2 linked regions of the Arachidicoccus terrestris genome follow. The protein of the gene in region 1 binds, or shares a complex with, the protein of each later gene. Links are inferred from orthologs where the notes say so. Each region holds a gene or a part of one and is shown on either strand. Other genes may lie near its edges.

What was found.
Region 2: the proteins of K9M52_RS10080 (region 1) and K9M52_RS09345 are in contact, whole or in part, in a cryo-EM structure (PDB 6ZJN), measured with the Thermus thermophilus proteins. The link is inferred for Arachidicoccus terrestris from one-to-one orthologs. Residues at the interface, in WP_223903221.1 of Thermus thermophilus: Met26, Thr27, Asn29, Gly31, Pro32, His34; in WP_096411116.1 of Thermus thermophilus: Glu45, Ser46, Asn48, Pro50, Ala51, Gly52, Glu53.

Annotation. Positions count from the first base shown.
Region 1 is NZ_CP083387.1:2,602,338-2,606,589, reverse strand. Bases 1,462-4,252 are described here. They hold K9M52_RS10080 (NADH-quinone oxidoreductase subunit D), read right to left. Parts: upstream 3,584-4,252; coding sequence 2,339-3,583; downstream 1,462-2,338. Other genes in these bases: K9M52_RS10070 (NADH-quinone oxidoreductase subunit C), read right to left, coding at 3,881-4,252; K9M52_RS10075 (hypothetical protein), read right to left, coding at 3,639-3,848; K9M52_RS10085 (NADH-quinone oxidoreductase subunit NuoE family protein), read right to left, coding at 1,745-2,257; K9M52_RS10090 (VOC family protein), read right to left, coding at 1,462-1,736. In the rest of the region: NADH-quinone oxidoreductase subunit NuoF, read right to left, coding at 1-1,200; more of K9M52_RS10090, read right to left, coding at 1,293-1,461.
Region 2 is NZ_CP083387.1:2,367,016-2,377,765, reverse strand. What follows is about bases 1-2,743. They hold K9M52_RS09345 (NADH-quinone oxidoreductase subunit A), read left to right. Parts: upstream 1-1,041; coding sequence 1,042-1,446; downstream 1,447-2,743. Other genes in these bases: nadA (quinolinate synthase NadA), read left to right, coding at 2,212-2,743; K9M52_RS09350 (tetratricopeptide repeat protein), read left to right, coding at 1-933. Outside these bases: more of nadA, read left to right, coding at 2,744-3,219; K9M52_RS09335 (hypothetical protein), read right to left, coding at 3,228-4,043; tRNA uridine-5-carboxymethylaminomethyl(34) synthesis enzyme MnmG, read right to left, coding at 4,116-5,987; rRNA maturation RNase YbeY, read right to left, coding at 6,180-6,632; K9M52_RS09320 (FeoA family protein), read left to right, coding at 6,728-6,955; nadD (nicotinate (nicotinamide) nucleotide adenylyltransferase), read left to right, coding at 7,005-7,577; chrA (chromate efflux transporter), read right to left, coding at 7,612-8,868; K9M52_RS09305 (diacylglycerol/lipid kinase family protein), read left to right, coding at 9,027-9,983; K9M52_RS09300 (hypothetical protein), read right to left, coding at 9,990-10,679; K9M52_RS09295 (DMT family transporter), read right to left, coding at 10,682-10,750. UniProt on the Escherichia coli protein: NDH-1 shuttles electrons from NADH, via FMN and iron-sulfur (Fe-S) centers, to quinones in the respiratory chain. The immediate electron acceptor for the enzyme in this species is believed to be ubiquinone.

The sequences.
Region 1 (4,252 bases):
AAGCGGGCAAATCGTATTGCCTTCAATTCTACGTTGTACGTCCCAGAGCAGATCAATATCTTCCATTTTACCCTTGCCGTACTCGATGTTTTTTAAAATGCGCCACATCCAGCCTGTGCCTTCTCTACAGGGGCTACACTGACCACAGCTCTCATGCATGTAAAAGTGAGCGAGCGTCATGGTGTGCTTAACTACACACTGATCTTCATCCAGCACAATAAATCCACCGGACCCCAGCATGGTTCCGGTCTGGAATCCTCCATCAGACAGACTCTCATAGTTCATATACCGAGTCTCGCCTTTGGCTGTTTTTAACAACAAGTTCGTTGGAACAATGGGTACAGAAGATCCCCCTGGAATACAGGCTTTTAAACGCCTGCCATTCGGGATACCGCCGCACCACTCGTCGCTGTATATAAAATCTTCAACTGAAAGATCAAAAGGAATTTCATAAACACCCGGCTTATTCAGATTACCGCAGGCTGAGATCAGCTTAGTCCCGGTAGATTTACCGACGCCGATATTCCCATAGGCTTCGCCACCCATATTAATGATCGGAACGACTGCTGCCAGTGTCTCTACGTTATTTACTACGGTCGGACGCATCCAGACACCCTGTACGGCCGGAAAAGGCGGCTTGATCCGTGGGTTACCGCGTTTCCCTTCCAGGCTTTCTATTAAGGCTGTTTCTTCTCCGCAGATATAGGCACCCGCACCACGGTGTACATATATCTCCAGATCAAAGCCGGTTCCCAGAATGTTCTTACCCAGAAACCCGTTATTCTTCGCTTCCTGAATGGCCTGTTCCAGAATATCCACAATCCACGCATATTCTCCGCGGATATAAATATATGTTGCATGGGATCCCAGCGCGAAGCTGGATACGATCAACCCCTCAATTAATAAATGTGGCAAAAACTCCATCAGATACCGGTCTTTGAAAGTTCCCGGTTCAGATTCATCCGCATTACAGACCAGATGTCTGGGTACACCTTCCGGTTTGGCCAGAAAACTCCATTTTAGTCCCGTCGGGAATCCGGCGCCGCCTCTTCCCCTAAGGCCACTTTTTTTGACCTCCTCTACGATCTCGTCGGGCGTCATCTTTAAGGCCTTCTCCACACTCCTGTATCCCCCGTGTTTACGATAGGTATCGTAGTAGCGAATCCCTTCAATATGTGCGTTCTCTAATAATAGTTTCATTATCTGTAATCTATTAATCTTATATTTCAGTAAGTAAATACCTTCTACATCGCAGAGGCCATACTTTCAAAAACCTTTTACTCATTCGTCACCTAGGGTGTAGAACTGGATGAATCTTCATTTTGGTAATCGTAATTCAACATCCATCGAACACCGAACTTATCAGTGACCATCCCGAATTTCGCCCCCCAGAAGGTCTTTTCCAACGCCATGGTCACCGTTCCTTCTACTGCCAGCCGCGTAAAAACCTCATTGATCTGCTGCTCATCTGTAAAATTCAGCGCCAGTTGTACCTGATCCCCGGCATTTACTTTCGTTGCCGAATCAGGTGTATCGCTGACCATCAGCTGAAGATCTCCAGATTGAAAGGCACCATGCATGACCTTATCTTTCCAAGCCTCCGGCATCCCGTCTGCCAACTCCGACTCTCTGAATGTTTGCGCGTAAAGAATTTCTCCTCCCAGTGCCTGCTTATAAAAAGCCAGGGCATCCGCCGCGTTCCCCTCAAAGGTCAGATAGGGTATAATGCCTTCCATCCTTCTGACTAATTTAATTTCATACTTCCTGCCCTGCACTCCTCTATAATCTTGTCCACTTTCTCCCGGGTCAGATGTTCTTTATAAAATTTACCCAACTGCATCATGGGCGCGTAGCCGCAGGCACCCAGACACTCAGCGGGCTTTAATGTAAACAGGCCATCAGCCGTGGTTTCTCCTGGTTTGATGCCTAGTTTTTCTTCAATATATTGAATGATATCGTCACTGCCATTTAACATACACGGACCGGTCTTGCAAACTTCAAAAACATATTTACCAATCGGCTTTGTATTGAACATCGTATAAAAAGTGGCCACTTCATATACTTCAATGGGCTTGATATCCAATAGTCCGGCCACATAATCCATTACCGGCACAGCCAGCCAGCCGCCGAAATTGTCCTGGGCTAAATGCAACACAGGAATAAGGGCGCTTTTTTGCTTCCCTTCAGGATATCGGCTGATAATTTCCTTCACCTTATTCAATGCCTCGTCTGAAAATCGGACTTCTGTTGCTTCCATTACTTCCATTAAATTGAGTCAATCTTAAATTTTAAAAATGCACCAGATACAGGGCTGTCGCTAATCAATACAAATAACAACCTATGCATCCATTTCACCGGCGATCAGATTCAGGCTGCTCATTACAATGATCGCATCACTGATCATGGCGCCTTTGGTCAGTTCTGAATAAGCCTGATAGTAGATAAAGCAGGGTCTTCTGAAGTGCAGACGATAAGGTGTGCGGCCTCCGTCGCTGATCAGATAAAAGCCCAGTTCTCCATTGGCGCCCTCTACACTGTGGTAGACTTCCCCTTTCGGAATCTCGGTCTCACCCATGACGATCTTAAAGTGATAGATCAGTGCCTCCATCTTCGTGTAAACATCTGCTTTCTCCGGCAGATAGAAATCCGGCGCGTCTGCATGATAGATCTCTGCCTCTGTTCCTTTAAATTGCTGAATTTTTTCGTAAGCCTGGTTAATAATTTTCAGAGATTCCCACATCTCACCGTTACGGACCAGATAGCGGTCATAACAGTCGCCGGTGGTTCCCACAGGGATATTAAAATCAAAATCTTCGTAACTGCTATAAGGCGTGTGTACACGAACATCGTAGTCCACACCGGCAGCACGAAGATTAGGCCCGGTAAATCCGTAATTGAGGGCACGCTCTGCGGAAATCGGCCCCGAACCGATACATCGGTCCATAACGATACGGTTGCGTTGGGTCAACGCTTCAAATTCTTTTAAGGCCTTCGGGTATTCTTTCAGGAATTTCTCCAGCTTACCCCAGGCAGTGCTGTTGAAATTTCGCTCGAAACCGCCAATTCGGCCAATATTAGTCGTCAACCGGGATCCGCAGATCTCTTCATAAATCTCATAAATGAGCTCTCTGTATTCCATTAGATACAGGAAGGGAGTAAATCCCCCTGCGTCCACGATCATAATGGAGTTACAGATCAGGTGATCTGAAATCCTGGCCAGTTCCATTATAATAATACGCAGGTAATCGACTCTCTTAGGCGTCTTAATGCCCAGGAGCTTTTCGCAGGTCATGTGCCAGCCCATATTATTAATGGGACTGCTGCAATAGTTTAACCTGTCGGTGAGCGGAGTGATCTGATACAGAGGCCTTCTTTCAGCGATTTTTTCAAAAGCACGATGAATATAGCCGATGGTCTGTTCTGCGGAAACAATACGCTCCCCATCCACCTCAAGAATATTCTGAAAGACACCATGGGTGGCAGGATGGGTCGGTCCCAGGTTTAGGGTGGTCGTTGTCTTTTCAATCGACCCGTCGGGAAGCTTGATATTATTATTCTGAACTTGTTCTTCTGTCATTGCCATAACATTCGCGCTTTCTCTTTATTATAATTGGAAAAGCCCTTGTTCGCTAATTACCTTAGCGCTCTGAATCTTTTTCCTTTAACGAATTATTCTTTCTCCTACCATCATCTTTCTCCCGGTTCGCCCGCAGCGCCCTGGAGCCCCAAAAAATAAGTGCGCCAACGGCTGTGATGAGCAGTAATTTCTCTATGGACTTCACAATCAAAAACAAAACGAGCCATACCACTACAAAACCCCAGATTTTTTGATTATTATTTTTCGCCACGGGTACGCTCCTTTTATATAGCACATTTCAGGCTAAATCACACTGCCGCCTCTGCCGAACATCTCATCGTCTTTATCTGTTCTGGACTGGTCTTCCAATGGAAACTCCTTTCGCATCGGAAAATAATCCATTTCCTCAACATTCTGAATACGCTTCAGGTTAGGGTGCCCTTTAAAAATAACCCCATAGAAATCATACGCCTCCCTTTCCTGCCAGTTGGCTGATTCAAATAAAGCGGTGGCTGTATTGATTTGGGGATCGTTAATATCTATAAAGCATTTAAATCGGAAGCGGACATTATCTACCAGATTATGCATATGATAGACGACTGCCAGTTCCCTGCCCTTATCTTCCGGATAATGAACCACGGTCACATCGGTCAGAAAGCGGAAGGCCAGTTCCGG
Region 2 (10,750 bases), 230 kb from region 1 along the record:
AAAGCCTATTTAGACCAATATGTGAAAAATTCTGATGGTGGTTGTAACGTACAATATTTCCAGGCAGATTATCTTTTCCGGTCAGGTAGCTATCAGGAATCCATTAATAAAGGTAAAGAAATGGAAGCCGGTACTTGTGCCAATTTCTCTCATCTGAACCTGCTTATGGCGATGAACTATCACCGCTTAGGCGATACCACGCAGTCCGTTACTTATGCGAAGAAATTCTTCTCAACGGTTGCGCCCTCTAATCTGACTGCAGATGACTATGCATTCGGTGGTTTTATCTACAAAGATGTTCCTGAAATGGCAGATTCAGCGGTTAAATACCTGAAAATTGCCTACGATATGGATACTGTTCCTGCAGAAAAGTCCATTTATGCAGACTCTATCGCCTTTGCACTGGAAAAGGCCAATAAACCAGTTGAAAAATATCAATGGTTAAGAAAACTGTATGATGAAAAAGACAGTACATCTGATGGTTACAATACTGCTCTTTTCAATGCAGGTTATGCGGCATATGAGTTGGCACAGACTGACTCTACCTATTATCCGACTGCAGACTCACTGTTCACACTTTATAAGACCAAGTATCCTACACAGATATATGGCTACAAATACCTGGTAGACTCTAAATTAAAAGCCGGAGACACTACTGCAGCCGTACCCGCTATCATGGATTATATTGATTTTATGAAAAAGGATACTGCAAAATATAAAGATTATATTCTGGCACAGTACGGTTTCCTGGCCAATTATTATGTGAACGCCAAAGGAGACTATCCGAATGGTCTGAAAATGTTTGATGCGATTTTAGCGCTGGATCCAACCAATGCGGCCGCTAAACAATATGGCGATCAGATCAGAAGTTATCTGGAAAAACATAAAGGTGATGCAGACTCCACCTCTACTGATTCCACTGGTGGAAAGTAATTCCGAAAAGGAATAATCATATAGAAAACTTCGTAATCCATGACAGGATTACGAAGTTTTTTGTTTTTGACTGAAAAGCGTATTTTTGCCATTCAAACTGAGTATAATATGTCATTAAATCATATTTTAAGTGCCGCTCCGGGTGTAGTTGAAAACGCGACCGATTATTTACCTATCGCCTTACAGATCATTTTTGCAATAGGTTTCGTAGCGCTGATGATCTTCGTGTCTTCTTTACTAGGCCCTAAACGCAAAACAAATGATAAGCTCGCTAACTTTACCAGTGGTATTACGACCCATGGTAACGCGCGGCAGCCGATGGCCATTAAATACTTCTTGATTGCGATCCTTTTCGTTTTATTTGACGTAGAAGTTATTTTCTTCTATCCCTATGCTGTTAACTTTAAAAGCCTCTCCTGGACAGGTTTTATAGAAATACTGCTTTTTGTGGGTTTATTTCTTATTGGGTTTGTCTATATTATTAAAAAGAGAGCGTTACAGTGGGAAGATTAAAACCGTTTTCATTTTTTAATTTTTAAAAGGCAGCCAGAAAATATCTCTGACTGCCTTTTCTTCATAGCAGTTACCTGATTGTTATATGACCATGAAGAAGTCAGGTACAGTAACAGTCAAAAAAACGGGTCGGTATTAGAAAAATCCTGGTTGTCCTTTATAATGAATAGAACCAATATTAGCCGGTAGTTTACCGAAACAGGGTGCTTGTATTTTCCGAAAATGGTGCATTGTTCGTGGTTCCCTATTACACCTTGACCTATAGCATCAGATAGCTCTACTTTCGTAACCGAAAGATTATCATAAATGGCATGAAGAATTTTGATTAATGGTGAGTGGGTCGATCACTCTATTCTTGATTGAACGCTAATCCACATACCTATCTGGATAACTATAAATATGGTGTATAACTCTCGATTTTATCCAAACGAATGTGGATAAGTTTAGAACAAATACACGGTATTTTATGGACGGTTAAAAGAACGTCTATTTCTTAACTTTTTGTCCTATCATAATTAACAGTGCATAGCTGTGGATAAGTGAATGTGAATAAACTGAACTTTGTTTATCCACAGTGTGGATAATTGTAGATAAAGCTAGTATTTAAAAGGGTTCAGGGAGTGGATAATTTTGTGGATAACGGTTGATAACTGAAAAGTAATTAACTTTGATGATTGTGAATAATCAATTTATTCAGATATTCACACCCTTAATAGTAATAGGGTTTTTAAATAAATAATTATATAATTAATTATTACAGCAGTTATGAACATAATAGAAGCGAAAGCGCATTTAAATAAAAAAGGTTTTTTAGATCTCCCTGTGGATCCTTCCCTGGATCTATTTGCGGAGATTGAAAAACTAAAGAAAGAGACCAACGCCATTATCTTAGCACATTACTATCAGGAGGCTGATATTCAGGATCTGGCAGATTATATTGGAGATAGCCTGGGCCTCGCGCAACAAGCAGCGACCACTAGTGCGGATGTAATTGTATTTGCCGGTGTACACTTTATGGCGGAAACAGCAAAGATCCTGAATCCGACTAAGAAAGTATTATTGCCCGATTTAAACGCGGGTTGTTCTCTGGCAGACAGTGCACCGACTGAAGCATTTAGAAAATTTAAAGAGGCCCATCCAGACCACATCGTTATTTCTTACATCAATTGTACTGCAGAGATTAAAGCGCTGAGTGATATCATATGTACCAGTGGCAATGTGGAAAAGATCATTGACAGTGTACCTAAGGAACAAAAGATCATATTTGCTCCGGACAGAAATTTAGGTGCTTACATAAACAAACGTACGGGGCGCGATATGCTGCTTTGGGACGGTTCCTGCATGGTTCATGAGATTTTCAGTTTAGAGAAGATTTTAGGCCTTAAAGAGCGGCATCCAGAGGCACTATTATTAGCGCACCCTGAATGTGAAGAGATTATTTTAAAAGAGGCTGATTTTATCGGCAGTACGACCCAGATATTGAATTTTGCTAAAAAGAGTCCTGCACAGGAATTTATTGTGGCGACTGAAGCGGGGATTCTGCATCAGATGGAAAAGGATTCTCCGACAAAAACTTTTATTCCGGCGCCACCCAATAATGCCTGTGCCTGTAACGATTGCCCCTATATGAAACTCAATACGCTGGAGAAGCTGTATTTGTGTATGAAGTTCCAGTTGCCGGAGATAAAAATGGATGAATCGCTGCGGCTGGCGGCCAAGAAGCCTATCGACCGTATGATGGAGATCAGCAGGAATGCAGGATTAATAAAATAACAGATAGCTTATTTTCCTCTTCTTTGCTCATAAGGAGAGAGGAAAATATTCTTTTCATACTTGTCTTCTGTTTTCTGATGGAGAAATTTTTTGTACGTGATTTTAATGTATTGACCCAGCTGTACATCGTTCATGCGTGAGAGATCTTCATAAGATGGCCGGTATACTTCCATATACTTATCCCGCTCAGCGTCATACAACCCTGTTATATCTTCTACAAGTTTTTTGGTGAAACGGTGGTTGACGTATCTTTCCTGTTCCACACTGAGGGCAAACTTCTGGTAGACTTTCTGCCTGCGGTTATAACCAAACCGGAATAGATTGACAATCGCATCCAGGTCAACGGCCATTCCACCGTTATCCCCTACACCGAAACTTTCACCCAGTGCCTGACTTGGTTTTTTGTAATTAAATATTTTTGCGTAATCCTCCCTTAAAGCCAGAGAATCTTCATAATAATTCCTGGCTCTTACCGTAACCGTGGGTAAGTATCCTTTTGGTGTTTGTGTGTAGGCTTTTGGTAAATAAATCTGGACCTCAAAATCTCTTGTATTTTTAATCGTGTCTACGGGGTACTTATGTGTGATTTTGTCTCTGAACTTGAACCAAATAGAATCATTTTTAGGGTCAATCTGGATCTGGTAACTGCCTGTTGAATCCGAAACGGCTCTCTTGCCGGATTGAGTAATGACAACGACTGAATCCAGCGGCGTCCGATACTTGTCCTGGTATACATGCCCCTTTACCGTCATTTGTGCAAATAAGACAGTAGCGGGAAAAAGGCCCCAGATAGAGATGAATAGTAAAATGCCGAATGGTTTCAAATGCGGTCGTATTAAATCAGGGTAATATTACTGATCTTTCCCTAAGCTTTCATTAATTTAATGGTAAAATGTTTACCTGCCCATATGAACCATCAGAATTTGAATATCAGCCGGATTTACGCCGCTTATTCTGCCTGCCTGCCCAATGGTTCTTGGACGGATTTTATTGAATTTTTGGATAGCTTCTGTGCCTAATGCGGTTATTTTATTATAATCAAATGAATCGGGTATTACTAAAGATTCCATCTGATTGATTTTATCAACAATTTCCTGTTCTTTTTCTATATATCTTTCATATTTTATCTGTATTTCAGATTGTTGAATATTATTTAAATTTTTAATATTAATAATATCCTTCAATATACCTACTTCATTGATCATATCTTCCAGTGAAACTGCAGGGCGGAGAATTATCTTAGAAAATTTCTGCTTTTCACTAATGGGTGTAGAACCGATTTTTTCCAAATAGGGATTGATCTGTTCAGGAGAAATGGAGGTTTGCTTTAACTGTTCAATCATCGCTGCGACGTCCGTTTTTTTCTGTTGAACTGTTTGGTAGCGCTCTTCTTTTGCCAAACCTAACTGGTAGCTTAACTCAGTCAACCTTAAATCGGCATTGTCTTGCCGTAATAATGTTCGATATTCCGCTCTGCTGGTGAACATCCGATAGGGCTCATCAGTGCCTTTATTGATCAGATCGTCAATGAGTACACCTATATAAGCTTCATTCCTTTTTAAAATTAATGGCTCCTTTTCTGATATGGCAAGATGTGCATTGATACCCGCCATTAATCCCTGACAGGCAGCTTCTTCATATCCGGTGGTTCCATTTATCTGCCCGGCAAAGAACAGATTTTTAATAAGTTTTGTTTCAAGATTTGCTTTTAACTGTGTAGGTGGAAAATAATCGTATTCAATGGCATAACCCGGGCGAAACATTTTTACATTTTCGAATCCTGGTACTTTTGACAGTGCCTTATATTGTACATCTTCCGGTAGGGAAGTTGAAAACCCGTTTACATAGATTTCGACTGTTTTGAACCCTTCGGGTTCAACAAACAATTGGTGTCGGTTCTTATCAGCAAACCGGTTTATCTTATCTTCGATACTGGGGCAGTATCTGGGGCCTGTTCCTTCTATTCTCCCTGTATACATTGGACTTCGATCAAAACCTGTTTTTAATAAGTCATGTACCTCAGTGTTTGTATAAGTAATATGGCAAGGCAATTGTTTGGCCGGGTCTAATTTATTGACTGTCTCGAGGTATGAAAATCCTGTGATTACATCGTCTCCTTTTTGGATTTCCATTTTTGAATAGTCCAGACTTCTGGCATCTACCCTGGGAGGAGTACCTGTTTTAAGCCTGTCACTTTGAAAACCCAGGCTTATCAGTTGTTCAGTAATGCCAGTCGCGCTTTTTTCAGCTACCCTGCCCCCTCCAAATTGCTTTTCGCCAATATGTATAATACCATTTAAGAAGGTTCCACTTGTAAGTATAACCGATTTAGCCTTGATTTCATGGCCTAGATTAGTCTTTACGCCTATAACTTGCTGATCTTTTACAAGAATACCCTGCACTGTGTCCTGATAGAAGTCGAGATTCTCTGTATGTTCAAGCATTTCTCTCCATGTTAAGGCGAACAACATGCGGTCATTTTGTGTGCGGGGACTCCACATGGCGGGACCTTTGCTTTTATTCAACATTCTAAACTGGATCATGCTCTTATCTGAGACAATGCCACTATAACCCCCCATTGCATCTATTTCCCGGACTATTTGACCTTTAGCGATTCCTCCCATAGCTGGATTACAGCTCATTTGAGCAATCGTATTCATGTTCATGGTAATAAGGAGCACTTTATTACCTAAGTTAGCGGCAGCGGCAGCAGCTTCACTTCCGGCATGTCCGGCTCCAGCCACTATAACATCATATTCCTGAAACATAATTAAAATTTATAGGGTGCAAAGGTAGTTGATTAATTATTAAATTGATGTTTCACGTGAAACAGTTGATTAGACTAAAACTATATATTGAATTACCATATTGTCGTTAGCGCGCTTTGGTTATACATAAGATAGTAAGTAAAAAGGTTCCACGTGGAACCTTTTTACTTACTATCTTATGGTGATTAATACCTATCTTAATTTAGTTCCACGTGGAACACTTGTCCTATAGTACTTTTTTATGTAGTAATCCTCCATTTTTCGCATCAATACCGCTTCTTTTGCTGTCTTATCTTTATAGTGGCAAAGATGTAGGGCACCGTGAAATAAAACACGAAGCATTTCCTTTTCAAAAGGCTCCTGTAAGGTCTTTGCATTGTCTTTTACCCTATCAACACTAATGTAAACCTCTGCTATTGTATCTTTAGTAGAACTTAATTCAAACGTAAGGATATCTGTGTAATAATCATGTTTTAGCTGTTGCTTATTCATATCAAGCAGTGTATCGTCAGAGCAGAATATGTAGTCAATTGATTTGAGGCCTTTCTTTTCAGATTTGAAAATTGTTGCTATAAAAGCTTTAATTGCGGTTTTATTCTTTAAATGAAGCTGTTTGTCTAAGTAATTAAAGGATACTCTTTGCATGGTTTGTTGTTTAATTGTCAAAATTCGGAAATTATCTCGAAAAAGCCTGCCTAATGGTTGAAATCAGTTAATTTTGCGTTTATAATTTTCTATATATGAAGAAGTTGTCAGAAATCCGTGTTGGAAAAGCCGTCGTAATTAGGGAATTTTCTAATAATGAAATATTTATTAAGTTAATGGAGATGGGTTGTATTCCAGGTGAAATTATTAAAGTAGAACAAATTGCCCCATTGGGTGATCCTATATCCATCTCTGTAGTGGGCTATAATTTAAGCTTGCGGATAAATGAAGCCGAGAATATACTCGTTGAAGAGGTAGTCTAGCATGTCTTCCTGATTTTTCTTTAATGTTATATTATTCCATTCTTTTAATATGAAGATAGGTTTATACTTTGGATCCTTTAATCCGATTCATACTGGTCATCTTATCATTGCCGAGCACGTACTAAATTATACTGATTTAGATAGGGTATGGTTGGTAATATCGCCACAGAATCCACTCAAACCTTCCAGCACTTTGTTGGGCGAATATGACCGGTTGCATTTGGTTAATCTTGCTATTGAAAACAGTAGCCGACTAAAAGCGGTAGACGTAGAATTTCGATTGCCGAAACCTTCTTATACTATTACAACGCTTACTTATCTGACTGAAAAATATCCGGATGATGAATTTACCGTGATCATGGGGTCTGACAGTTTTAATAATTTGCCCAAATGGCGAAATTATGAACAGTTAATACGTGATTATTTATTTTTGATTTATTTAAGGCCCGGTTTTCCGGTTGAAAGATTAAACCCTGGCATAAATGCACATATCCTGGAAGCACCTATGCTGGATATATCTGCATCGTTTATCCGGAAAAATATTCAAGAAAATAAATCCATCCGTTTTCTAGTGCCAGAAAGGGTTGTTGACTATATCGAGACAAATAACTACTTTAAATAGAATAACATTACATATTAAAAATATTTATTATTACTTAAAATATAACCCCTAACAGGAGACAAATAATTACGATATAAGGAGCCGGAACCCGGGTATATTTAAGTAATAAAAACGTTCCGGCAATAGTTGTTATATTAATAATATGTTCTATATTTCCATCGATAACATTTACGGAAATATCTTTCATAAGATATAGAGAAGAAGCTGATATGATGGCAACCACGGCGGCATTAATGCCTTCAAGTGAGCGGTAAATAATTGCATATTTTTTTAAATTATTCCATACGGGAAAGAAAAAAAGAATAAGCAAAGTTGAGGGGAGAAAGATGGCAACTGTCGCGATAACACAACCCCAAAACTGTGCTGACGGCCCTCGGTCTTTCAGGACCATTCCTCCTACAAAAGAACTGATGGTAAATGTTGGCCCCGGAATGGCCTTCAGCATACCATAGCCAGTTAGAAAGGCATCATTGTCCATTTTCAATACCCCCATATTTTTTTCCTGAACGCCTTTAGTCGTGGGACGTACAACATACTGTTCATACATCAACGGGGCCAGCACATCTCCCCCCCCGAATGTGAGTGAACCAAAGCGATAACAGTTTTCAAAAAGATTATATTTACCGCGTTGACTCCAGTTATTTTTACGCGCTGTTTCTGAAAGAACACCGGCCAGGATGAAAATGGCGAAAAATATTAAGATATTTCCCCAACGGATCTTTTTGGTTGCTGTTTCTATTTGCGGAATACGCTTATGGCTGAAATTGGTGGTAATGCCGGCAGCAATGATTACGGCAGGAAAGATCCAGGGAGTTTTAAAAAAACTATAGGTCAAAACAGTACCGATAACCAGGATGGCCTTAGTAATGGTGTTATTGATGGATATTCTACACAATTTTACTGCTGAAAATGCGATAAACCCCACAGCCATCGGTTTGATGTATTTGAAGAGCTCTTTGGTATCAATGGCACTTTTATCCAGATAGTCCAGTAAAAACGACAGACTACCCATAATGATACTGGCTGGTAAAACCCACGTTATTAAAGCTAGTATGGCCAGAATCAGACCACCCCTTTTATAGCCAATCAGTGTAATTGTCTGTGAAGAGGATGCACCCGGTAACATCTGGCAAAAAGCATTGTATTCCAGGAGTTCATTTTCCGTAATATCTTTCCTTTGCTGCACAAAGGTTTTAAGCATCATGGCAAAATGACCCTGCGCCCCTCCGAATGCAGTTAAAGTATACCATAGAACGGCCTTTAGAAAGCTTAAGTGCCTGATTAGTTTCAAAATAATATATGAAGCTTTGTCGTTGTGAGGCTTAAAGATAATTAAAATTTTAATTCGGTTCGAGGCTTTTGATTCCTATTAATTTGCTGGATTTATTAACAGATTTTATGTGATTAAACAAATATCTTTGTTGCCTAACGAATGCAAATGGTATCATTATGGAGCATATACAAACGATACAACAGCCAAATGTGCAGCGCGTAGCCATTCAAAAAAAAGAGCGTAAGCTAATCTATCTCGTAAATCCGATCTCCGGAACAGCTAAAAAAGAAACCCTTGTAACACTTATTGAAAAGATCAGTAAAGAAAGAGGGCTTCATTCGGAGATTATGCCTACGAATAAACGAGGCAACTATGATTTTCTGATTGATAAGATCCAAAAAGAAGATATTACGGATATTGTAATCATCGGAGGTGACGGAACAGTAAACCATGTGGTAGGCGCTTTATACAATGAACCGGTTACTTTCGGAATAATTCCCTACGGCAGTGGAAATGGACTGGCCAGAGCAGCAGGTATTCCTTCTAAACCCAAACTGGCTTTTGAACTGATCCTGGATGGCGACGCGAAATATGTAGATGCTTTTAAAGTAAACGGGCATTTTGCCTGCATGCTGAGCGGTGTCGGTTTTGATGCGAAAGTTGCTCACGATTTTGCGACAAAAAGTAATCGGGGTTTACTTACTTATACACAACAAAGTATTATCAATTATTTTAAGGCGCAGCCTTATCAGTTCGAAATTGAAGTGGATAAGTTTTCATTTTTTTCTGATGCTTTTTTTATCAGTGTAGCGAATGCGAATCAGTTCGGGAATAACGTCACGATCGCACCGGAAGCCAAATTAAATGACGGTTTACTGGATATCGTAGTCGTACAGAAAATGAATAAAGCCAAATTACCCTTTGCCGTGCTTCAACAAGTACGTGGCAATAATAAGTTACAACAACTGGTAGAGGAAGTAACCAATAAGAATATTCTGTATTTTCAGACCCCTGAAATTAAAATTAAAAATCTGTTGAATGCCCCGATGCATATTGATGGAGAACCCATTGATTTTGCGCCTGAAATTAATGTTCAGATTCTTAAAAACGCTTACAGGCTTATTCGGCCATAGGTGAATTTAATTTAAGCGATCCTTTGGATAGATGACTTCACTGGAACTCTTGAATTTATAGGATTCTACTTTAGGTAATGCGGGCTGTGGATTGCTTACACGAATCTGGCTCATCGGGTCTTTAGAAATATGAAGGGTTTCTTCCTCCGTTTTGCTTTTCTTCTCAGAACTTTCCTGTAAAACGGACCCATTATTAATTCGTATTAATATGATATATTTTCCATTTTTGTCTTTAATGTTTGTACAATTTATTTTATAATCTGTCGTGGCTACCTTAGAAAGTATATTTTCTTTTTCTTTTGATCTGTAAAGATTACCAAATTGCTTATTACCTAATTGAAGCATTAGTGCCGCATCACTGTTTGCATCAAAAAAGTGGCTTTTTTCATTGGAGTAACTGTTGTTGGCTCCATTATTAAAGTCAAATCCTGGAAGCGTCAGGCTAAATGTATAAGATATATTGGCATTTTTATACTGCGTGATACCAATACAGCTGATTTTTAATGTTTTGCTGAATTTTGAATAAGTGATATCATTACCTAATACTTGGATTGTATTGGGAAGCTCGTCAAATGACAGGGATAAAAGCGCCTTTTCGGAATTGCCCTTCTGTTGGTCCGGTTGGGCCCTTACCCATCCGGAGAGTAACAGTAAAGAAATAATGGCCAGTAGTGTCTTTTTTGTAACTATATTCATAATTAATGTGATACTGCTTTAAGCCCCACAATGGAACCAATCAGCGTGAATAGGAAAAAGACCCGCCAAAA